Regions from separate parts of the Cohnella suwonensis genome, predicted to be linked through region 1. Evidence: a T-box and tRNA genes for the amino acid it is inferred to sense, from the RefSeq annotation. Region 1 holds a T-box; the other holds one or more tRNA genes.
What was found. The T-box of region 1 lies ahead of leuS (leucine--tRNA ligase). A T-box ahead of a tRNA ligase gene usually reads a tRNA of that ligase, here a tRNA-Leu.

Region 1 (11,629 bases):
CGTCGGGGGCTTCGTCGCGCTGGTTCGGCGAAGGCCGTTCGTACGTGACGCGCGACGAGGTATTCCAGCACCTTGTAGACGTGGAAGCGGACGGCAAGCAGTCGCTTGGCGAAGTGCTCGTCCAAGTCGCCGAGCGTTACGAGCCCGGCATTCACGTCGTCGTCATCGGCCCGTCGAAGGACGATCGGACCGTAGCGGCGATGCAGGCGCTGGAAGGCAAGCGGATGATTCCGAGCATCGTCCATATCGACGCGAAACACGCCATGCCGGAAGAGTCGGCGAAGCTCCTCCAATGGCAGGCGCTATGCCAGGCGAAGCAATGGGAGTTCAGCTCCGTTTCGCAGTTGGATAAGCTGCCCCAAGCGTTAGGGGGTGCGTCCGCTTGAAGAAGCTGTGGAACGCCCGATTTTGGAGTAGCTTCTTCCTTGAACGCATACATCGGTTGTTCGCCATCGTCGTCGTCATTCAATTGATTCAATGCTTCTCGGATTCCTGGTGGGACGAGACGTACGCGATCGTGTATGGCATGCTGGGCGTCGCGGCGGTGACGGAATTGCTATTTACCCGTCTGTTCGGCGCGCGGCTGCTTGCGCAAGTCGTTTCATTGACCGGTCTTATTCTATGGAAAATGGACGTGGCATGGGGCGGTTGGCCGCTCAGTTGGCGATCGTGGACCGAGATCGAACGGTTTATGACCTTCCATGCCGATCAATTGCATCCGTTCTTCGAGCTCGGCATCGGCACGCTGGCGCTCGTCCACGCGTTGTCTTGGGTCGGCTCGAGAAGGACGGGCGCGGTGCTCGTTATCGTCCTGTCCGTCGGTTTGATGGCGGCGATCGATTCGTTCTATCCGCTCGAGCTCTGGCACAATATCGCTTGGATCGTCGTCGCGGGCCTCGCGTGGCTCGTCGTTCTACATCTCAGGCAGTTGCAAGCGCGTCATCCGGACAGTTGGGAGGCGCTCGCGGAGCGTCCGTTCGATATCGCGTTTCCCGCGGTGCTGATCATTACGCTCGTGCTCCTCGCCGGCATCTTCATGCCTCGCGCGCCGGTCATCCTCGAGGATCCCTATACGATCTGGTCCGAGGCGCAAGGCAAAGAAGTGACCGCGTTGCCGGGAGAAGGCGGCGTCCAGAAAATCAACATCCAAAGCAGCAGCAAAGGCTCTTCCCTGTCGGGCTATAGCCGCGACGACCGGAAGATCGGAGGAAGCTTCCAATTCGACTACTCGCCCGTCATGACGATCACGACGACCCAAGCCAGCTACTGGCGCGGGGAGACCAAAACGGTATACAACGGCAAGGGGTGGACCGACACGAAGCAGCCGAATCTGATGCAGATTCCCGTTGGCGGACAAGTGAAGCTGCCGCTCGACCCTAAGCGCAATCCCGAGGCGAAGACGAAAGAAGTCGTCCAGACGGTCAAGATCGAACGCAAGGATAAGCTGCCCGTGCTGTTCGGGGCGGGGCCGATCTCGTCCGTCTCCGAGCTCAAAAGCGACAATAACGCCGGGTTGAAATGGAACGCGGCAGAAGCGGAAGCGAGATGGAGCAAATCTTCCCGCGTCGAAAGCTATACGCTCGTATCGGAAGTGACGGTGCTGGACGAGCAGGGGCTTCGGCAAGCGCCAGCACCTTCTTCGGAGCACGACTTCTCGCCGTACTTGCAGTTGCCGGATTCGTTGCCGCAGCGCGTTCGCGACCTGGCGGCGGAGAAGACTGCCGCCGCCGCGAACGAATACGACAAAGCGAAAATGCTCGAAGAATACTTGAAGACGACTTTCCCTTACACGAACACGCCGGATTTGAGCAAGCAGACGAACCGGACCGGCGGCGATTTCGTCGACTCGTTCCTGTTCGAGATCCAGGAAGGGTATTGCGATTACTTCTCGACCTCGTTCGTCGTCATGGCCCGCTCGATCGGTCTCCCGACGCGCTGGGTTAAAGGCTACTCGACCGGATACGATCCTGAAGCGGCGGAAAGAGCGCGTTTTGCTGACCCGTTCGAGGAGAGGGATCCCGCGAGGCCGGGAACGTATACCGTCCGCAACGCGGACGCGCATTCCTGGGCTGAGGTTTATTTCGAAGGCTACGGCTGGATTCCGTTCGAGCCGACTTCCGGATTCAGCGTGCCGCAGCCGCTTCCCGAAGGGGAAACGGCCGAGCCGGATACGAGCACGGAAGCCGACGCGACGCCGGTCGATACCGAAGTCGCGGCTAACGGAGACAATTGGCTCGTCGTCGGAGGCGCGATCGGCGTCTCGCTCGTTCTTGCCATCGCCGCCGTTTTCGTGTACCGTAGCCGCCGCGCGCATTTGCTGTGGGATCGGTTACGGACGCGAGGCCACTCGCCGAGCCAACGCGTCGCCCGCGAGATGGAGAGATTGCTTTCTTTCCTTCAACGTAAAGGGCTGCGTAGGGAACCGCACGAGACGATCCGGGAAACGTTCACCCGATGGGGAGAGCGGTTCGGTTCTCTCCGACCGGACTTCGACGGGGCGATCGTCAGTTTCGAGAAAGCACGTTACGGGCAAGATTCCGGCGATAGCGCCCAGTTCCTCGAATTCGCCGCCGCGGCGGAAAGAATCCGCAAAGGCTTCTAGCCGGACGTCGCCTCCGCGCGTTCGCGTCAGAAGGATAAGTTAAAAGACGGGAGAGCCGACGCGTTCGGGCTTTCCCGTTTATTTTTGCAAGGCCGGATGGGGTATGGTATATTTTGAGGAAGATTAGCCGAGAAGTCGGTGATAGACAGGAGTTATCAAGCTAGATGTTCAAGCGTTTGCTGCCCGATCAGATCGTGAACACCGTGTTCGATATCGATATCGACGAATTGCGGAAGAAGGGAATCCGCGGGATCATTACCGATCTCGACAACACCCTCGTCAGCGCCAAGACGCCGCTCGCGACCCCCGAGCTCGCCCAATGGCTCGATACGGTCAAGGACTTGGGGTTCAAGGTCGTGATTCTTTCCAATAATAACGAAACACGCGTCGGCAAATTCGCGGAGCCGCTCGGCATTCCGTTCATTCCGATGGCTCGCAAACCCGGGGGAGCGGCTTTCCGCCGGGCTTTGGCGATTATGGATTTACCGGCGGATGACGCGGTCGTCGTCGGAGACCAGATGATGACGGACGTGCTGGGCGGCCGCAGGGCCGGACTCCACACGATTCTCGTCACTCCGATCGCCCTGGGCGAGGAAGGCTGGGCGACCCGCATCAACCGCCGCATCGAGAAGGTCGCGCTTCGGAGTCTGCGCAAACAAGGGCTATGGCCGGTTAAACCGAACGAGCCGGACAAGGGAGGACGCTAACATGACGAGAACGACGGAAGCTAACGTTCCCCGTTGCGCCGGCTGCGGCATTCCGCTGCAGAGCGAGTCTCAGACGAGACCGGGCTACGTGCCCGAATCGTCCATCGGCAAGGAAGTCGCAGTATGCCAGCGCTGCTTCCGGATCAAGAATTATAATGAAGCGTCGTCGGTGACGGTCGACCAGGACGAGTTCCTGAAGCTGCTCGGAAGCGTCGCTTCGACGGACAGCTTGGTCGTGCATATCGTCGATTTGTTCGATTTTCAAGGGAGCCTAATATCGGGATTGCAGCGATTCGTCGGCAACAATCCGGTTCTGCTCGTCGTCAACAAGATCGACTTGCTGCCTCCGGTAACGAACTGGAACCGTCTGCGCAACTGGGTGCAGAAGCAGGCTCGCGAGGAAGGGCTCAAAGTCGCGGACGTCGTGCTCTGCAGCGCGCGCCGGAACATCGGCTTCGACCGCGTCGTGGAGGCGGTTACCGCCTATCGGGGCGACCGGGACGTGTACGTCGTCGGCGCGACCAACGTCGGCAAGAGCACGCTCATTAACAGGCTCATCTCCGATTATAGCGATCTGAAGCGGGAGCTTACCGTATCGCGCTATCCGGGCACCACGCTCGACGCGGTGCACATTCCTCTCGACGACGGGAAGAACATCATCGATACGCCGGGAATCGTGTACGAATGGCGGATGTCCGAGATCGTTCCCCGCAAGGATCTGGCCGCGCTGCTTCCGGATAAGCCGTTAAAGCCGCTAACCTATCAACTGAACGACAAGCAGTCGCTGTTCATCGGCGGATTGGCCCGGTTCGACTTCGTCGAAGGGGAGCGCCAGTCGTTTACCTTCTACTTAGCCGGCAGCCTGAACGTCCACCGCACGAAGCTCGAGCGGGCGGACGAGTTGTACGCGGATCACAAGGGCGCGATGCTCAGCCCGCCGAGTCTCGAAGACCTGGCGTCGATGCCGCCATGGACGAGACACCGGCTCCGCATTCCGCCGAACGCCCAATCGGATATATTCATTTCCGGGCTCGGTTGGATCCAGACGAACGGCAAACAAGGCGCGACCGTGGACGTGCATGCTCCCCGCGGCATTAAAGTCATGCTCCGCGAAAGTCTGCTGTAACCGCAACGCGCCTCTTCGGGAGAGGGGAATCACGACGAATGGAACGGCATTCCGATCCGTATCAATTAGATAGCCACACCGTGCTGTACGGCGTCATCGGGGATCCCGTACGCCATTCCAAATCTCCGGTCATGCTGAACCGGGCGTTCCGTGAAACGGGCATCAACGGCGCCTACGCCGCTTTTCACGTGACGCCGGACCGGTTGGGCGAGTCGATCGCCGGCGTTCGCGGTCTCGGATTCCGGGGTCTTAACGTGACGATTCCGCATAAGGTCGAGGTCATGGCATTCCTGGACGAGATCAGCGAAGGCGCCCGCGCGATCGGCGCGGTCAACACGATCGTCAACGATAACGGGCGTCTCGTCGGCTATAACACCGACGGGATCGGTTACGTTCGGTCCTTGAAGGAAGAAGCAGAGCCGGATTTGTCCGGGAAGACGATCGTCGTTCTCGGAGCCGGCGGCGCGTCCCGGGGCATTCTATGGGCGCTGGCCCAAGAGAAGCCGGCGGCGATTCTCCTGGCGAATCGTACGGAAGCACGCGCGGCGGAGCTCGCTTCGGCGTTCCCGCCGGCATACCGGATCTCGGCGATTGCGTGGTCCCGGCTTCAAGCGGCATGCGCCGAAGCGGACGTCGTCGTCAACACGACCTCCGTCGGCATGTCCCCTAACGCGGACGGCGTGCCGATAGACCCGAACTGGTTGAAGCCGGGAGCCGTCGCCAGCGATTTGATCTACAATCCGCTCAAGACCGCATTCCTTCGCCGAGCGGAAGAGCGCGGCTGCCGCGCCCACGGCGGTCTCGGCATGTTCGTCTACCAAGGCGCCTACGCGTTCGAATACTGGACCGGTACCACCGCTCCCGTGGCGGCGATGCGCGAAGCGGTGTTGGATTCTTTCGGTCGGTGAGGCACGGGAAGGCTTATTGATGTAAAAACTTTTACGATAACTCGAAAAGGACGGAGAAAAAGGGATTGGTACGCAGAGTTTACGTCCGCCTTTAAAATCGAGTGGCCACCGCCTCATCCGATCCAGCCACTCGATTTTAACCAGCGGCGGAGTGCCAACCCTTTTTCGCAGTCCTCATTCACGAGTCGTCGGAATCCCCACATATGAAAGCAGGAATAACATGTTAACAGGCAAACAAAAACGTCACCTTCGTTCGCTCGCCCACCACTTGACCCCGATTTTCCAAGTCGGCAAAGGCGGCACGAACGACCAGCTCGTCCGCCACATCGAGGAAGCGATCGAAACGCGCGAGCTCATCAAAATCTCCGTGCTCAACAACAACTCCGACGACCCGCGCGAAATCGGCGAAGAGCTCGCCGAGAAATCGCGCTGCGAGCTTGTCCAGGTTATCGGAAAGACGATCGTCCTGTACAAAGAATCGACCGATCACAAGGAAATCGTCTTGCCTCGTTAACTTAGAGCGGAAAGGCGGAAACGCATGCGCAAAATCGGTCTGCTCGGCGGTACCTTCGATCCCGTCCACAACGGCCATCTGATGGCCGCGGAAGCCGCGCGCGAAGCGGCGAAGCTCGACGAAGTGTGGCTGATTCCCACGCTCGTGCCTCCCCACAAGCCGCAGCCCGGCACGGACGCCGAAAGCCGGCGCCGGATGCTCGAGGAAGCGATCGCGGGCAACGGAACGCTCCGCGTGGAGGACATCGAGCTGAAGAAGGAAGGTACCTCTTACACGATCGAGACCGTCTCGGCGTTGCAGGAGCGCGATCCCGGCATCCTGTTCTATTGGATCGTCGGCTCCGATATGATCCAAGATCTGCCCCATTGGCGGCGTATCGACGAGCTGGCGGAACGCATTTCGTTCATAGGGCTGGAACGGCCGGATCGGCCTTCGGACGACTCGTCGCTCCCGACCTTCATCCGCAGGAAGTTGCTGCGTGCGGGAATGCCGCCGATGGGCATCTCCTCCACGGACATCCGGCGCAAGCTGAAGGAAGGACGCTCCGTCCGCTACATGCTCCCCGAACCGGTTCGCGAATACATTCAAAGGAATGGCCTTTATGAATCTTGACAAGCTGAGGGCAGCGACCCGCGCGCAAATGCCGGACAAACGCTGGAAACATACGTTGGGCGTAGTCGACGCGGCGATCGGCCTGGCGGCCCGGTACGGCGGGCATCCCGCGAAAGCCGAGCTGGCCGCCCTGCTGCACGACTATTCCAAAGCGTGGGCGACCGATCGCATGGAAACGATTATCAGGGAACGCTCACTGCCCCCGGAACTGCTCGTCTACGACAAAGAGCTGTGGCATGCCCACGTCGGGGCTTGGGCGGTGGCGTCCGAGCACGGCATCGAGGACGAGGAAGTGCTGGACGCGATCCGCTACCATACGTCCGGCAGGGAAGGGATGACGCTGCTGGACAAAATCGTCTGTCTGGCGGACTATATCGAGCCGGGCAGAGACTTTCCGGGCGTCGACGACATACGGATGCTCGCGGAGAGCAGCCTCGAGGAGGCTCTGGTCGCGGCGTTCGGTTCGACCATCGAAGTGCTCGTGAAGCGCGGGAAACGGATTTTCCCGTTGACGGTAGCGGCGAGGAACGACCTGATCCTGCAAATGAAGCAAGCTTAAACATAGCATCGACCTAATGAGAATACGGAGGCTGAGACATGGCATTAAACTCGGACAAATTGTTGAAAACGGTAATCGGCGCGGCGGAAGAAAAGAAAGCGCACGACGTCGTGGCTTTGAACCTGCAAGGCATTTCCTTGATCGCGGATTATTTCGTCATCTGCCACGGCAACTCGGATACGCAAGTGCTTTCGATCGCGACCGAAATTCGCAAAACCGCGGAAATCGCGGGCGCGAAAGTCAGGCTCGAGGGCGCGGATACGGCGCGTTGGGTTCTCGTGGACATGGGCGACGTCGTCGCTCACGTCTTCCATAAGGACGAGAGGGAGTTTTACCATCTCGAGCGTCTCTGGTCCGACGCGAAGGCAGTGGAAATCGTATGAATTTGATCGCTGGAACCTTGCAACGGTTACGGGTGCTCAGGGAAGTATCCCCATACGGATGGTTTCTCGGCTTCGGGGACGGGGACGGACCCGAAGTGCATCTTCCTTACGGAGAAGCGGTAGGCACCCGTCCGGAGGTCGGCTCGGACGCGGAAGTGTTTCTCTTCCACGACGACAAGGAACGGCTGACCGCGACGCTGCGGAAGCCTCTCATTACGCTCGGGGGAATGGCGCGGCTCGCGGTCGCCGATTTCCACCCGAGCTTCGGCTTTTTCTTGGAGATGGGCATCGGCAGGCAACTTTTGTTGCCTCTTAAACAGTTCCCGCCGGAACGGAAGAACGCGTGGCCGCAAACCGGCGACGAGCTTCACGTCGTCATGAAGCAGGACAAAGAAGGGCGCATGCTGGCGAGACTCGCGAAGATCGACGATTTCGCTCCGCTCGTCTTCCGCGCTCCGACCTCTTGGATGAACGAATGGCGCGAAGGCTGGGTGACGGACGTGTTCAAGGACGGCGTGTTCACGCTCGTCGACGGAGGCGTTCTCGGCTTCGGGGCGCTCGGTTACGTGAACAACGCGTCCATGACCCATCCGCTCCGAATCGGCCAGAAATTCAAGGCGCGCGTGACGCAAGTCAGGGAAGACGGGCGCGTGTCCATGAGCGTGAAAGCGACGAAAGAAGTCGGCAGGCTGGAAGACGCCGATCGCATTTTGGCGTTCCTGAAGGAACGTCCGGGCGGGGCGATGCCCTACTCCGACCAGACGAGCGCGGAGGATATCCAGCGCCGGTTCCAGCTTAGCAAGTCCGCTTTCAAGAGAGCGCTCGGCAAGCTGATGAAAGAAGGGCGGATCCGGCAGGAAGGCAACTGGACGCGTCTGATCGAGTCCGGAAGCGCGGAAGAAGCCGGAGATCGGCCGCAGTAACGACGTTTCAGATCGAGTGGGAATTGGGGAGAACGACATGCGTACCTATCGGCAGTTCGCGGCCGTCTACGATCGCTTGATGGAAGAAATGCCTTATTCCGAATGGATGAATTTCGCCAGGAAATGCTTCGACCGGTACGGCATGCCGAAGACGATCGTCGATCTCGGCTGCGGAACCGGCAATCTCGCGATTCCGCTCGCCCGTTCGGGCTTCGGCGTCTTCGGCATCGACATCTCTTCGGAGATGCTTTCCGTCGCCCGAAGCAAGTGGGACGAGCCGTCCGCGAGAGGCGGGTATCGCGACGAGCCGGGCACGATTCGCTGGCTGCAGCAGGATATGAGGGATTGGGATTTGCCCCAGCCGGCGGACGCGGTCATCTGTTTCTGCGACTGCTTGAACTACTTGACGGAGAGGCGGGACGTGACGGCGGCCATCCGCGCGACCTACGAAGGGTTGGAGCCGGGCGGATTGTTTCTGTTCGACGTCCATTCGCCGAAGCAGTTGGAGCGGTATGCCGAGGAGCAACCGTTCGTATACGACGAGAGAGACGTCGCGTATTTGTGGACGTGCGACTACGACCCGGATCGGACGGAGATCGAACATTCGCTCACGTTCTTCATCCAAGAGCAGGCTACGTCCGAAAGCGGCACCGGATCGTTGTACAGCAGATTCGAAGAGTCCCATGTCCAACGGGCGTACGATCCGGATTGGATCGCGGAGCAATTGGCGGAGACGGGGTTCGAGCTGCTTCACCGCGTTGCCGACTTTACGTGGGACGCGCCGACGGCCGAATCGGAACGCTTGTTCTTCGTCGCCCGCAAGCCGAAATAATATAGCCGGGTTTCCGGCGATAGAAGGGCCGTTATCGAAGTCTTCGCGAGACTTCGATGGCGGCCTTTTGGCATTTCCGTTATTTCGCGGCGCCTCGCGAGCTTGCGCGGCAGAGCTTGCGCGGCAACTTGACATCGTTCGCGCGGATGGCTATAATCATGGCATACTTTGGCTGAGAAGAGGAGCAGTAGTCGCTGCGGCGTCACCCAGAGAGCCGGCGGAAGGTGCAAGCCGGTTGACGCATACGACGAACTCGCCTCGGAGCTACCGGGCCGAACGGATTTTTCGCGCAAGCGGAATCATCCTTCAAGCCGGGCGTTACCTCTCGTTACGGGGTTAGAGTGGGCGGCGATCCAAGCAGGACGTCCGTCAACTAGGGTGGTACCACGGGAATCCGAACTCTCGTCCCTAGCGATAACGCTAGCGGCGGGAGTTTTTTTGTTGGTTTTTTCTGGATGGATAGCATGCGACAATCGAACTTAAGGGAGTTATCGACCATGTCTCACGACAACGCGAACGGCTACCAGCCGTCGAAGATCGAACCGAAATGGCAGAAGATTTGGGACGAGAGCAAGACGTTCCGCACGACCGAAGACGCGGGCAAACCGAAGTTTTACGCGCTCGACATGTTCCCATATCCGTCCGGGGCGGGCTTGCACGTCGGCCATCCGGAAGGTTATACGGCAACCGATATCGTAAGCCGCTACAAGCGGATGAAAGGCTTTAACGTGCTTCATCCGATGGGATGGGACGCTTTCGGCTTGCCGGCCGAGCAGTATGCGTTGCAAACCGGACGGCACCCGCGGGAAATCACGTTCGAGAACATCGACAACTTCCGCCGCCAGATCAAGTCGCTCGGCTTCTCGTACGATTGGGAAAGGGAGTTCAGCACGACGGACCCGGACTATTACAAGTGGACGCAATGGATTTTCATTCAGTTGTACAAAAAAGGCTTGGCCTACGTCGCCGAAGTGCCCGTGAACTGGTGCCCGGCTCTCGGAACGGTGCTCGCGAACGAGGAAGTCATCGACGGGCTCAGCGAACGCGGCGGCCATCCGGTCATCCGCAAGCCGATGCGCCAATGGATGCTCAAGATTACCGAGTACGCCGAAAGACTGCTCGAAGATCTGGAAGAGCTGGACTGGTCGGAAAGCATCAAGGATATGCAGCGCAACTGGATCGGCAAATCGTCCGGAGCCGAAGTCGCGTTCGCGATCGACGGCCACGACGCCGCGCTGAAGGTGTTCACGACGCGTCCCGATACGCTGTTCGGCGCGACGTATTGCGTTCTGGCGCCCGAGCACGAGCTCGTCGGCGCGATCGCTTCCGCGGAGCAGCGGGCGGCGGTCGAAGCTTACGTCGAGCAAGCCGCGCGCAAGAGCGACCTGGAGCGCACCGACCTCGCGAAGGATAAGAGCGGCGTGTTCACGGGAGCATACGCGATCAACCCGGTGAACGGCAAGAAGGTGCCGATATGGATCGCCGATTACGTGCTCGGCGGTTACGGCACGGGCGCCATCATGGCCGTACCTGGCCACGACGAGCGCGACTGGGAGTTCGCGAAGAAATTCGGACTGCCGATCTTGGAGGTCGTCGAGGGCGGCGACGTCGAAGCGGCCGCTTATACGGGCGACGGCAAGCTGGTCAACTCGGACTTCCTGAACGGCCTCGGCACGAAGGAAGCGATCGCCGCGATGATCGAGCGCCTCGAGAAGATCGGCAAGGGCAAAGGCAAAGTGACTTACCGTCTGCGCGACTGGCTGTTCAGCCGCCAACGTTACTGGGGCGAGCCGATTCCGGTGCTTCATTACGAGGACGGCACGATGGACACGGTCGCCGAAGAGGATCTTCCGCTTCTGCTGCCGGACGTGGACGCGATCCAGCCTTCCGGCACCGGCGAATCTCCGCTGGCGAACGTGACGGAATGGGTGAACGTCGTCGATCCGCGCAACGGCAAAAAAGCGCGCCGCGAGACGAACACGATGCCGCAATGGGCCGGCAGCTGCTGGTACTACTTGCGCTTCATCGATCCGAAGAACGCGGACGCGATCTGCTCGCCGGAGAAGCAGAAGGAATGGTTGCCGGTCGACTTGTACATCGGCGGCGCGGAGCATGCGGTATTGCACTTGCTGTACGCGCGGTTCTGGCATAAGGTGCTGTACGACATCGGCGTCGTGAACACGAAGGAGCCGTTCCACAAGCTCGTGAACCAAGGCATGATTCTTGGCACGAACAACGAGAAAATGTCCAAATCCCGCGGCAACGTCATCAACCCGGACGATATCGTCGGCGAGTTCGGCGCGGATACGTTACGCTTGTACGAGATGTTCATGGGGCCGTTGGAAGCGACGAAGCCTTGGAACACGAACGGCGTCGAAGGCGTGTTCAAGTTCCTGGCCCGCGTATGGAGGCTTTTCGTGAACGAGGAGACCGGCGAATTGAACGCCAAAATCCAGGACGTAC
Region 2 (11,629 bases), on a different contig from region 1:
GGAGAAACCATCTGGGAATTCGTAACCAAGATACGGATGGAAGAAGCCAAACAGCTCCTCGTTAACACGACCAAGAAACGGTATGAAATCGCGGACGAGATCGGCTATGAATCTCCAGAGCATTTCAGCCGCATGTTCAAAAGGTATTTCGGCGAAAGTCCGAATACAATCCGCGGCTAAGCCGAATACAACCACACAGAATAATGAGATCGGCGGGGGTGCCGTGTTATTCAGAACATTGAAACCGCAAAGATTTATCCATAAAGCGATTCTGTTCGTCATCGTATTCCTGATCGTTCCGATGCTGCTTATTTTTTGGTTCGCTTCCGATAAAGCTTCTCTCGCCATCCAACAGCAGGCGGGAACAACGTTGTCGGAGCTTAGCAAACAGAACCACATTACGATGGACAAAGTGATGGATTCCGTTGATCAGACTACGGTCTCTATCTTAAGAACGGGGCTCATGCAGAGTAGGAGCGAGGGGAGTACGCTCACTTTGAAACAGCGTCTGGAGTGGTACGCGGCAACGGAGAAGCTGCTCAAAGACGCTTCTTCCCAGGTCAAATATTCCCTCTTCGTCGTAACGGAGAATTCTTCGGACTACTACTTTGCACCTACGACCGATGTGTCTGAAGCCGGGGTCTTCTTCATCGAAGATTTAAGGGATAAACCTTGGTTGCAGGATGCGGTGAAAGATGGCGGCGGCGGGTCTGTCAAGATCATCGAACCGTTCGGTTTTAACTTGAAACCGCAGAAGACCGTGGCATACGTTAGGGCAGTCATCGATCTTTCCGACGGCAGCAATACCCGTGGCATCCTGGTTGCCACGGGTATTGAAAGCGTGCTGCGCGCCGAGATGAATTCGATCGCATTGCCCGTAGGGACAAAGGAATATCTCATCGACGCTAGGGGAAACGTATTGGCCGGTTCACAGCCGGTTGCGTCGACTTTCTTCATGCCGCAGAGCTCGAGAGATCTGCTTCCGAACGTCTTCATTGCGAACAGCCACATGTATATTTATCATGACAGCGTGTCTTACGCCAACCGGCTGGTTTACGACATTCCGCTTGATTCCCTCATCGGCTCCCATCGCGATGTCCAGGAAATCATCCGGATTACAGCCCTCTGTTATTTCATCGTCATCCTGATTTTTCTATTCTATTTCGGCAGATCGTTCCTTCATCCGATGGCCAGGCTTGCCAGCCTTACCCGCTCCTATGAACCGGGAGCACGACCGATGCGCTTCAATGAAGCGGAGCGTAAGGATGAAATCGGTCATGTCTACCGGTCTTTCTATACGATGACGGAACGGTTGAACCAACTGATCGAAGAAAAATACGTCATGGAGATCAAACAGAAGGAATCCGAACTGATGCTGATGCATTCTCAAATCACGCCGCATCTGCTGTACAATACGTTGGATTCCATCTACTGGTACGGAATCAGGGGCGGCGTTCCGGAGGTGGCGGACATGGTGAGGGACTTATCGGCGCTTCTTCGGATCGGGTTAAGCCGCGGTAAGGAAGTCATCACGATTCGTGAAGAGCTTAATCACGTGCAGGCGTATCTGCATCTTCAGGAAAAAAGGTATCAACGTTCGTTTCAATTCCATATTGAGGCGGAAGAGAGCATCGGCGACTATCTCCTGCCGAAAGTCATCTTACAGCCTCTGGTAGAAAACAGTATCCTGCATGGTGTCGGAAAAATGGACGGAGAAGGGGAGATATGGATTGACATCCAACTGTCTGAGCCTGAATTGCTGATCATAGTTGAGGACAACGGATTCCGTCCCGTCGATTTCGAAAGAATCGAATCGCTGCTCGAGGGGACGGCTAATGTCGACAGGGGATTCGGGATCCGCAACGTTCACAAACGCATTCAATTGCGTTATGGCGACGAGTACGGACTCGCCTATTCCGCCAGGAAAGAAGGCGGCGTCAAAGCCTCTATCCGGCTTCCCGCCATCCGTTCATTGGACGAGTCGCCCATCTCTCCTGAATGAACTATCGAAACCGCCGTAACAGGCGGTTTTTCACGTTGACGGGGCGCTTCTCTTAGGATGTATCACAATGTTCGGAGAACCCGTCATGGGAGTGCCAATCGTTTCTTTATATAATGACAGAGACTTGAAACGATAACCGGGAGGAAGAATCGGTGGCGACTGTTATTGCTGCGGTAGAAGAAAGAACGGCCGGCAATCGGCTTTCGAAGAAAGTAAAGGATCATTTTTGGGCTGTACTATTTCTGCTTCCGGCGATCGTCATTTTCTGTATATTTTTGTGGACGCCGATCGTGAAAGGAATGGTCTACAGCTTTATGAATGTCGATTTCGTGAACGGGAGCACATTCGTCGGTTTGACGAACTATCGCGAGATTATTGAAAGCAGTACCCTCGGCATATCGGTCCGGAACACTTTGTATTACATGTTTCTCGGCGTGCTGATCGGATTCTGGGTACCGAGTATCGCAGCGATAGCCGTATCGGAGCTTAGATGGTTTCAGGGTACGATGCGCCTGATGGTCTACCTGCCCAACATCGTACCGGCTGTCGTTCTGTATGGGATGTGGCAATGGCTTTACGATCCTCTCGGACCGGCGAATCAAATGCTGTCTGGGTTCGGTATTCACCAAGTCATGTGGCTGACCGATAAAAACACGGCGATGCTCTCTATCGTCATTGCGGAAACTTGGCAAGGGTTCGGAACGGCCGCGCTGATTTATCTGGCCGGCATCGTCGGCATTCCGAAGGATTTATACGAAGCAGCCGAGATTGACGGGGCGGGCGTGCTGCAGCGAATTCGCCATATCACGATCCCAAGCATCCGACATCTGTTTGTGCTCCTGTTCATTTTGCAGATGATCGGAACGTCTCAGGGCTTCCAAACGCACTACGCGTTAACCGGTGGAGGGCCGAATAATGCGACGTTAACTTATATGTACCAGATCATTAACGAAGCGTTCGTCGGATTCAACTTCGGCAAAGCGTCGGCGATGGGCGTACTCATGTTCGTTGTGCTGACGTCGCTGTCGATTATCCTCTATTTCATTCAAGGAAGGAGTAAAGAAGCGTGAAAAAAAACGATCGCGAACGGAGCATCCTTTCGACGTACGATTTACAGAAACCCACAGTTCGTCTTGGTTACGGCGTTATGCTGCTAGGTTTGTTGTTTCTTGCCTTATCCATGTTATATCCGTTCGGCACGACGATCTTCTCCTCGTTCAAGACCAAACAAGAGATTTTTACGTTTCCGCCTTCTTTTCTGCCGAAACAATGGGAGTGGAGGAACTACGCGGAAGGATTTCAATACGTTGATTTGGGACGGGCATTCGGGAACACGCTGATCCTCTATGCCGGGAACGCCATGATTCCGCTTCTCGTCGTGGGGTTTGCGGCATTCAGCCTATCTCAGATGAAGCTTCCGTTTCGCAAAGGCTTTACCTTTTTCTTCATGAGTACGCTGTTGATTCCGAGCGCGACTTACTTGATTCCTAGTTTTCTTAATTTGCAGAGCCTGGGCCTTATCGATTCCTATTGGGCTTTCTGGTTGCCCGCCGGGGCCAATGCCTTCCAAATCTTGCTGCTAAAAAGCTTCTTCGACGGTATTCACAAAGAATTGTTCGAGGCGGCGCGAATCGACGGCGCTTCGGAAATACGCTGCTTCTTTCGGCTCGCGGTTCCGCTGTCGCTGCCCGTCTTTTCGACGCTGCTTATCTTCGCCTTTACCCATACGTGGAATGATTGGTATTGGCCGTCTCTTGTTCTAACGACACAGGAGAAATATCCGGTCGCCTCCGTTGTTTACCGCAACATCATCCAGTCGAGCATCATTCCGTTTAATGTCAAATTCAGCGTGCTGACCGCCGTAATGCTGCCGCCTCTGGTTTTTTTCCTACTCTTCCAGAAAAATATTATGGCCGGCCTGAATCTGTCGGGGGTCAAGGGATAACCGAGGTGAATTCGTCACCACAATCCGAGAATCCGTCATCGATTACAAAACATATCCAAAGTATGATATTTTTGCAAATCAATTTTCGTTATAAAGAAAGGGGAAAATTCAATGAAGCTTTATGGCAGAAAACTCGGAATCATGCTTCTCGTCGCACTGATGGCATTCGTAACAGCCTGCGGAGGGAAAAACAATCAAACGGACGGCTCAAGCCATTCGCCCGCGAAAGCGAGCAGCTCCGCAGAGAACAGCGCGCAGAGCGAGAGTACGGAGAAAGCGACGGAATCGGATCAGAGCAAGCCGGTTACGATGACCGTCCAATACCCTAAATCCGATAATACCGTGGCCATTACGATTACCGATGAGGCAATCAAACGTTTCACCGAGAAATATCCGAATGTAACGATTAAGAAGAACGATTGGCAGTACGCGCCCAATGAAATCGGCATCAAAATGGCTGCGAAGCAGGCGCCATCCTTCTATTCTACTTTCGCGACGGAAGGCAAGACGCTGCTCGAGAAGGGATGGGCCACGGACCTGACGCCATTCTTGGCAAACTATGAGCACGCAACCGATTTCAATGAAACGCTCACAGCGCCGTTTACCTTTAACGGGAAGCTTTACGCCATCCCGCGCGATGCCTATATCATGACCGTAATGATCAACAAGAAGCTGTTCGAAGCGAAGAACGTTCCTCTTCCTTCGCTGGACTGGACATGGGATGAATTCTATGAAGCGGCTAAAGCGACCGCAGACCCGGCGAAAGGTATCGCGGGCTTCGCCATTATGGCCAAAGGCAACGAGGGCGGCTGGAATTGGACCAACTTCCTGTATCAAGCAAGCGGCGAAGCTGAAACCATTGCGGACGGCAAAGTGAAGTCGGCGTTCAATTCGGAAGCTGGGGTTAAAGCAATGGAATTCTTGAAGAAGTTAAGATGGGAAGCAAAGGCGATGCCGCAAAATTGGGCGCTGAACTATGGCGATACGTATAACCTCTTCAAACAAGGCCGCGCGGCTATCGTCCTGGGTAATACCGTCGAGGATGCCGTGAATAACGGCGGGATGAACAAGGATGATATTATTCTCATGCCGATGCCTTCGATGGAAAAGGGCGGGGAACATGTTGGCGTATTGGGAGGCAACTACACCATTATCAATCCTCAGGAAACGCCTGAAGTGCAGCGAGCGGCCTTTAACTTCGTAACGAACGATCTGTTCGGAGACAGCGGACTGGAAGCGCTGCGAACGGACCTTGCGAGCAGAAAGTCCAAGGGTCAAGTGAAGCTCCCGAAAGTCGCCGAATATTGGAAGTCGGATTCCGATTACGGCATGAAGGTGCAGGCGGTATATGGAGAGTTCCCCGAGGTCGTATACAAATACGATCCGCGGGTGTCGGAGCTGGCGAAGGGCGCTCCCGAGCCGGCCTATAACGGCCAAGATTATTACGCGGCTATCACGAATGTCATGCAAGAGGTGTTCACCGATAAGAACGCCAACGTTAAAGAACTGCTTGACGCTGCCGCACAGAAGTTCGACAACGAGGTCCTTTCGAAGGTGAAAATCGAATAGAAAAGGAAAGGGGCTGCCGTGACCTTGGGCAGCCTCGACGATTGACCAAAATCGAAAAGCGATGATGCAGAATGAATACTCTGCATCATCGCTTTTTCATATTAAAACTGATTTAGCCTCTATTCGTTCTTACCGGCCTTCCGGTGTCAGCAGCCGGATCGTGAGCACGGCGCGGGAATCCGGGTCCAGGTCGATCTTCATCCAGCCTCCGGCGACTTTGGCCGTCAGCACGTTCGTCATGCCGTCTATCGGGATGCCGAGCAGCTTGGCGGCGTCGGCGCCGTCCATGCCGAGCTTCAGTCCGCGAATGTTCGTCTTCGCCGTCTCCGCATACACTTCGACGTAAACGACGGCGAACGCTTCGTCGAAGCCGACCGACAGGCCATCGTATTCCCAGATGACGATCGTGCGGTCGTCGCCGGGCAGCGGATAAGTCTCGATCGGCAAACCGTATTTCTTGACGATCGTTTTGTCCGAATCGCCGAGCTTGACGTTCGCGAGCGAAGGCGCTTTCGGATTATACGTTGACTCCTTCGCCGAATCGGCCTTCGGCGGGGGCGAGTCGAGCTTGGAAGCTTCTGCGGCGTCCGACGGATCGCTTTCTTCTTCGTCGGACGTTCCCGCTTGGCCGCCGGCCGGAGCGGACGGATCCGGGCTAGCTTCCGGCGCCGAGGACAAAGGAGCGGGATCCCCGAATCGGTCGGGCGCGGCATCGCCGTCGGCGGGTCCGGCGATTGGCATATCCGTGTGGACCGCCGTCTCCAGGTTCGTCGGCGGTATAGAAGAGACGGCATCGGGAGGCGTGGCGCTACACGATACTAGAGCGGCGGACAGCAGCAGGACGGCGCCGAGTTTCAGTCGAATCGCCGCGTGATTTGTCATGTCCACCCCTCCTCCATGTATTCATTATATGTATTAAGACATGACAAATCATGGAAAAGTTTCGTCGGCGGAGCGATTTTTCTCGAAATGCTTCTTTTGTCGCACGAGGTCGTCGTTTGTCGCGGAAATCGCGGGACTAAAGTCATGAAACGGGCTTGCGAATAAGACCGAATTGGCTAGCGGTTCCAACTAACCCCGATGTTGCGCGAGCGAAAAGGATATGGTACGTTAAACGGAAAAGAATTCGGGTGGAGGGGATATCATGGACATCCTGAAAGAACGCATATTGAAGGAAGCGAGCGTCATCAACGCCGGGGTGTTGAAGTTGGATTCTCTCCTCAACCACGGCGTGGATCCGCAATTGACGATGGAAATGGGCAAGGAATTCGCCGCGAGATTCTCGGGAGAGAACATCACGAAAGTAATCACGGTGGAATCGTCCGGCATTCCCGTCGCGTTCGCGACGGCGCTCGTGCTGGGCGTGCCTCTCGTGTTCGCCCGCAGGAAGAAGACGCTTCTCGGGGAGCCCGACGCTTATTGCGAACGGGTACCGTCTTTCACGAAAGGCATCGTGACGGATTTGATCGTCTCCCGCCACTTGCTCAGCGCGGACGACTCTGTCCTGTTCATCGACGATATCATCGCCAACGGCGACGCCGCGCGCGGCTTGATCCGGATCATCGAACAATCCGGCGCCAAGCTGAAGGGCATCGGCATCGTGCTGGAGAAATCGTTCCAGGCGGGCGGGCGTACGCTTCGCGATCTGGGTTACCGGGTAGAGACGCTCGTGCGGATCCAATCGCTGGACGACAACACGATCACGTTCGCGGACGAGTAGAAAACCGCGCATATCCTTTCCCAATCGCTTTTTCATATCGTATAATAGTATTTAATCTGCATATGGGGAGGCGAACGGCAGATGGAAAACAGTAACCGGGAGCAATGGTCCCAGGATTTCTTACTGAACAAGCTGGAACAGGCGAAAGTCCATTTCGAGCGTACGATCGATAGCAAGCATACGGAGTTCGACGACCTATACCCTTATATGATCGAGCATCCGCAATTTTTCTGGTATAAACGCTACGTCGCATGGTCCGAATTGCTGACGATCGTTAAGCTGTGCGAAGAGCTCGGCATTCCATGGACGGAACGATTCGCGACCCATCAATCGGAGTACGTGAACAACAGAGTCATGTCCAGCAAGGTACTGGATTACTGGTACGAGACGAACGATACGAGAGAGCACGTCGGCTAACGTTTCCGCCTTGCATGCGCAATACCTATAAGCGAACGAGAAGGAACCCGCATGGACGACCGTCCGGCGGGTTTCTCCTTGAAGGAAGGAGGACGAGTCTCCTATGGTGATTAAGGAAGAACAATTGGACCGCTACCGGCAAGACGGCACGAAAGTCAGAATCGTTCGGGACGCGCTCGAGCTGAACGATGTCATGGGCATCGTCGTCGCGTGGGACGACGAGTACGTGCTCATCCGCAGGCAAAATCGCAAAGTCGTCAAAATCAAAAGGAGCTACGACATGCAACCGGTGACCGAAGAGAGACGGTGGCAGCAGCCGGAGTAGCGTCGGACGTTGCCGAACATTTTACTAATATTATTGTTGACGATGGTTGTCCGAGATGATATGATATATTTCGTTGTCGCGCTTTGATTCTCACTGAGCGGCAAGGAGTATGCGGTCGTGGCGGAATTGGCAGACGCGCTAGATTCAGGTTCTAGTGGTGTAACAGCCGTGGAGGTTCGAGTCCTCTCGACCGCACCATACTTACAAACCCAGGAAGCCTTGCTAAGCAAGGCTTCTTTTCTTTTTATGTTCACGGTTGGCGATAGGTGATCGGCAGGAAGTCATATCCCGAAATATGAGCCCAATAAGGTCGCTCCATTCCGTTAGCGCGCCAACAAAGGTGATTTTCGGCGAATAAGATCTCTAGCTTCCGTTAAGAAGTTCGAAATGCGAGCGAGGGAGCGTTTCGACAAAACGCCTTCAACGCCCAGAGGACTCCGAAGGCGTTTTTTCTTATCAACCGCCACGGTAGTAGAGTTCTATATCGTCGGAATAACGAAAGAGAAGGTCTTAATATTGAAAGCGATAACTCAATTGGATTCAGTACAATATAATCAGGGGTACTTGCGCCACTCATGGGGAGCATGATCTCGCAAGAGAAGTACGAGGCGATTCACAAGGAATTATCCTCCATCCGCGAATGATTTACCGCTTGTGATATAATTCTTGAATACTATCGGCGAAGGGAGAACGATATCGGAATGCGCAGGATCAAACCCTTTATAAACTCTCTTCGCTTCAAGTTTTTTGCCGCCGTATTCGTCATCTTCGTGCCGCTCGTCACCGTTCTGATTATCAACAATTACTATTCCGCGAAGGTCGTTCGTAACCAAGTCGCGCAATCGAACAAAAATATGCTCAGTCTGTATATGGGCCAGATCGATCAGAAATTGCAAGAGATCGACAAGTATTTGACCCATAAGTCGGAAAGCGATCTGGACTTGCTCGATTTGGAATTCCCAAGATCATTGGACGAAGATAGGTACAATCTGGCGAAGATCGGGTTATTCTATAAGCTGAGAGACGAGGCGGGTTATTATCCGATACTCGACTCGTTCTTCGTATACTCCGAGCCTAATCACGATATCATGCTCACTTACAGTTCGTTAGACACCTACCAATCCCGCGAGGGAGTCAGGCAAGAAATGCTGCAAATGATCGAACAGCATAAGAATACGATCGATTACTCGCGATGGCACGTCTGGCACGGCGACAGCGATTACTATGTATTTCATCTGATCAAAACGGGCAATGTTTATTTAGGAGCATGGCTCAATAGCAAAAATTTGATGGTGCCGCTCAACCTGATCGATCTCGGAAAATCCGGCGCGGCGCTGCTTACGACGGACAAATTCGAGCCGATCAGCCATTCGGATCTGATTCGGGACCATAAAATCGATCTGAATTTCCCGGCGGAATCTTACTCGATCTCGGGTAACGGAAACAATCCTTATCTTGTCATGGGCGAGCCTTCCGCCAAAGGCGACTTTAATCTGGTCGCCGTGGTTCCCGACAGCACGATTCTGGAGAGGTTACCTTTTCTGCAGCGAATTTCTTCCATCGTATCGATCGCGGCCGTAATATTTCTACTCCTATTTGTCTTTATGATGAGGATGGTATTCCTGAACCCCGTCAAGCGGATCGTCGTCGCGATGCGCAGGCTGCGGGATGGCAATTGGTACTCCAGACTGGAGCAGACCCGGACTTCGACGGAGTTCGAGATCGTGAACGAAACGTTTAATCGCATGATCGCTGAAATCCATGATCTGAAAATTAACGTATACGAGGAAAAGCTGAATCACCAGCGTGCGGAGTTAAGGCGTCTGCAGCTGCAGATCAATCCGCATTTTTTCCTGAATTCGCTTAATATCATATACAATTTGGCTACCGTCAAGGATTTCGCCATCATTCAGGAAATGACCAAGTGTCTGGTTAACTATTTCCGGTTCATGTTCCGCAGTAATTCCTATTTCATTCCGCTTCGGGACGAATTAGACCACACATCGAATTATTTGAGGATTCAGCAGCTTCGTTTCCCGGATATATTCCAATACCGCGTCGAACAGCCCGAGGAGTTGCTGGATACGGAGGTGCCCCCTCTCATCGTTCAGACGATGGTGGAAAATGCGATAAAATACGCCGTGAACATGGACGAACGGATCCGGATTACGGTCGAAGTAGGCACGGAGAAATCGGGGAGTTCATCCTATATCGTCATTTATATTCGCGATACGGGTCCCGGTTATCCGGAAGAGGTCTTGCAGAGGTTGGAATCGGATGCGGAGTATGCCAACGAGAACGGCGAGCAGATCGGAATATGGAACGCGAGGCGTAGACTGCGTTTGCTGTATGAAAATCGGGCGACCATCGAGTTCTTCAACGAATCCGGCCAAGGCGCGGTCGTTCGGATTCGTCTACCTTTAACGTGAGGTGACGAGAATGTATCAAGCGTTGATCGTCGATGATGAAGTCCATGCGGTGAGAGGATTGCAGGCAGGCGTCCAATGGGAGCGCCTGAATATCGATGCCGTCCATACGGCGCATAGCTTGAAGCAGGCCCAGGAGATATTCGAGTGCCATCCGGTTCATCTGATGGTGTGCGATATCGAAATGCCTCAAGGGACGGGATTGGAATTGGCGGCTTGGGCTAAGGAGCATTATCCACAGACGGAAACGATTTTCCTCACTTGCCATTCGGATTTCAGCTTCGCGAAGCAGGCTATCCAATTGAACAGCTTCGATTATCTGCTCAAGCCGGTGGACTACTCGGAGCTCGAGACCGTAATCGAGAAGGCTCTGGACAAAATGAAAAAGGAAAGCGAGCTTCGTTCCTTCGAGGACACTCACCATCATTACCGCAAACTGTGGGAATCGCATAAGCCGGTCGTAGCCGAGCGGTTCTGGCAGGACCTTATCGAGCAGAAAATTCCTTCCGCCCCGGAGCCGATCCGCGAGCATATGCGGAAGGCCGGGCTTTCTTATCCTGAGACGACTCGTTTTCTGCCGATCTACACGCGCGTTCAAAGATGGTATAAGGAGTTGTCCGACCGGGACGAGCGCATTATGGAATATGCCCTTCGCAATGCATTCGAGGAAAGCTTAAAGCAAATGTCCGGCGCCGCGGTCATTCCGGTTCAGAACGGCTCCTTGCTTACCGTATTGCCCCTTGATCATCCGCTCGACAAGGATGAACAATCCGAGCTCAAGAGAGGATGCGATTCCTTCATTCGGAGCTGCAACCAGTATTTTTATTGCGACATCTGCTGCTATCTCGGCAATCCTGTGCAGCTTCACGAGATGGTCGGGATGCTGCGTTCCCTTCAGCGTCTCGATGAGAACAATGTGACCAAGATCAACCGAGTGTTTACGTTAGGCGACTTCAATAAGTACGCTTCCCCGGTTAAGCCGGCCGCTTTCGGCGATTGGGCGGAGTGGATGAAGCAAGGTGCCCGCGAGAAGCTGGCGAAACAGGTGACGTGTTATTTAGATTCGTGGAAGGAAAAGGAAGGGATCGTCGATTCGCAAACGGTTCATACCTTTTATCAGGATTTTCTGCAAATGATATTCTTCGTCTTGCAATCCAAAGGCTTGCAGGCTAACCATGTGTTCGCGCACAATCTGCTGACCGATAAGCCCAAGTCTGTGCTTAGA

Region 2: it encodes a tRNA-Leu, which carries the amino acid that the T-box ahead of leuS (leucine--tRNA ligase) is inferred to sense. The anticodon was not compared.

The regions. Positions count from the first base shown of each region.
Region 1 is NZ_JBHSMH010000111.1:27,610-39,238, reverse strand. It holds gene ACFPPD_RS23495 (DUF58 domain-containing protein) at 1-386, shown strand, start outside; gene ACFPPD_RS23490 (transglutaminase TgpA family protein) at 383-2,602, shown strand; gene ACFPPD_RS23485 (YqeG family HAD IIIA-type phosphatase) at 2,767-3,309, shown strand; gene yqeH (ribosome biogenesis GTPase YqeH) at 3,311-4,435, shown strand; gene aroE (shikimate dehydrogenase) at 4,474-5,343, shown strand; gene yhbY (ribosome assembly RNA-binding protein YhbY) at 5,564-5,857, shown strand; gene ACFPPD_RS23465 (nicotinate-nucleotide adenylyltransferase) at 5,882-6,469, shown strand; gene yqeK (bis(5'-nucleosyl)-tetraphosphatase (symmetrical) YqeK) at 6,459-7,028, shown strand; gene rsfS (ribosome silencing factor) at 7,067-7,411, shown strand; gene ACFPPD_RS23450 (CvfB family protein) at 7,408-8,334, shown strand; gene ACFPPD_RS23445 (class I SAM-dependent DNA methyltransferase) at 8,372-9,166, shown strand; T-box leader at 9,332-9,579, shown strand; gene leuS (leucine--tRNA ligase) at 9,664-11,629, shown strand, end outside.
Region 2 is NZ_JBHSMH010000049.1:53,451-65,079, forward strand. It holds gene ACFPPD_RS15105 (response regulator) at 1-180, shown strand, start outside; gene ACFPPD_RS15110 (cache domain-containing sensor histidine kinase) at 224-2,002, shown strand; gene ACFPPD_RS15115 (carbohydrate ABC transporter permease) at 2,155-3,072, shown strand; gene ACFPPD_RS15120 (carbohydrate ABC transporter permease) at 3,069-3,947, shown strand; gene ACFPPD_RS15125 (ABC transporter substrate-binding protein) at 4,059-5,516, shown strand; gene ACFPPD_RS15130 (hypothetical protein) at 5,646-6,398, opposite strand; gene ACFPPD_RS15135 (xanthine phosphoribosyltransferase) at 6,661-7,236, shown strand; gene ACFPPD_RS15140 (hypothetical protein) at 7,318-7,653, shown strand; gene ACFPPD_RS15145 (hypothetical protein) at 7,760-7,978, shown strand; tRNA gene ACFPPD_RS15150 (tRNA-Leu) at 8,090-8,176, shown strand; gene ACFPPD_RS15155 (sensor histidine kinase) at 8,680-10,407, shown strand; gene ACFPPD_RS15160 (response regulator transcription factor) at 10,418-11,629, shown strand, end outside.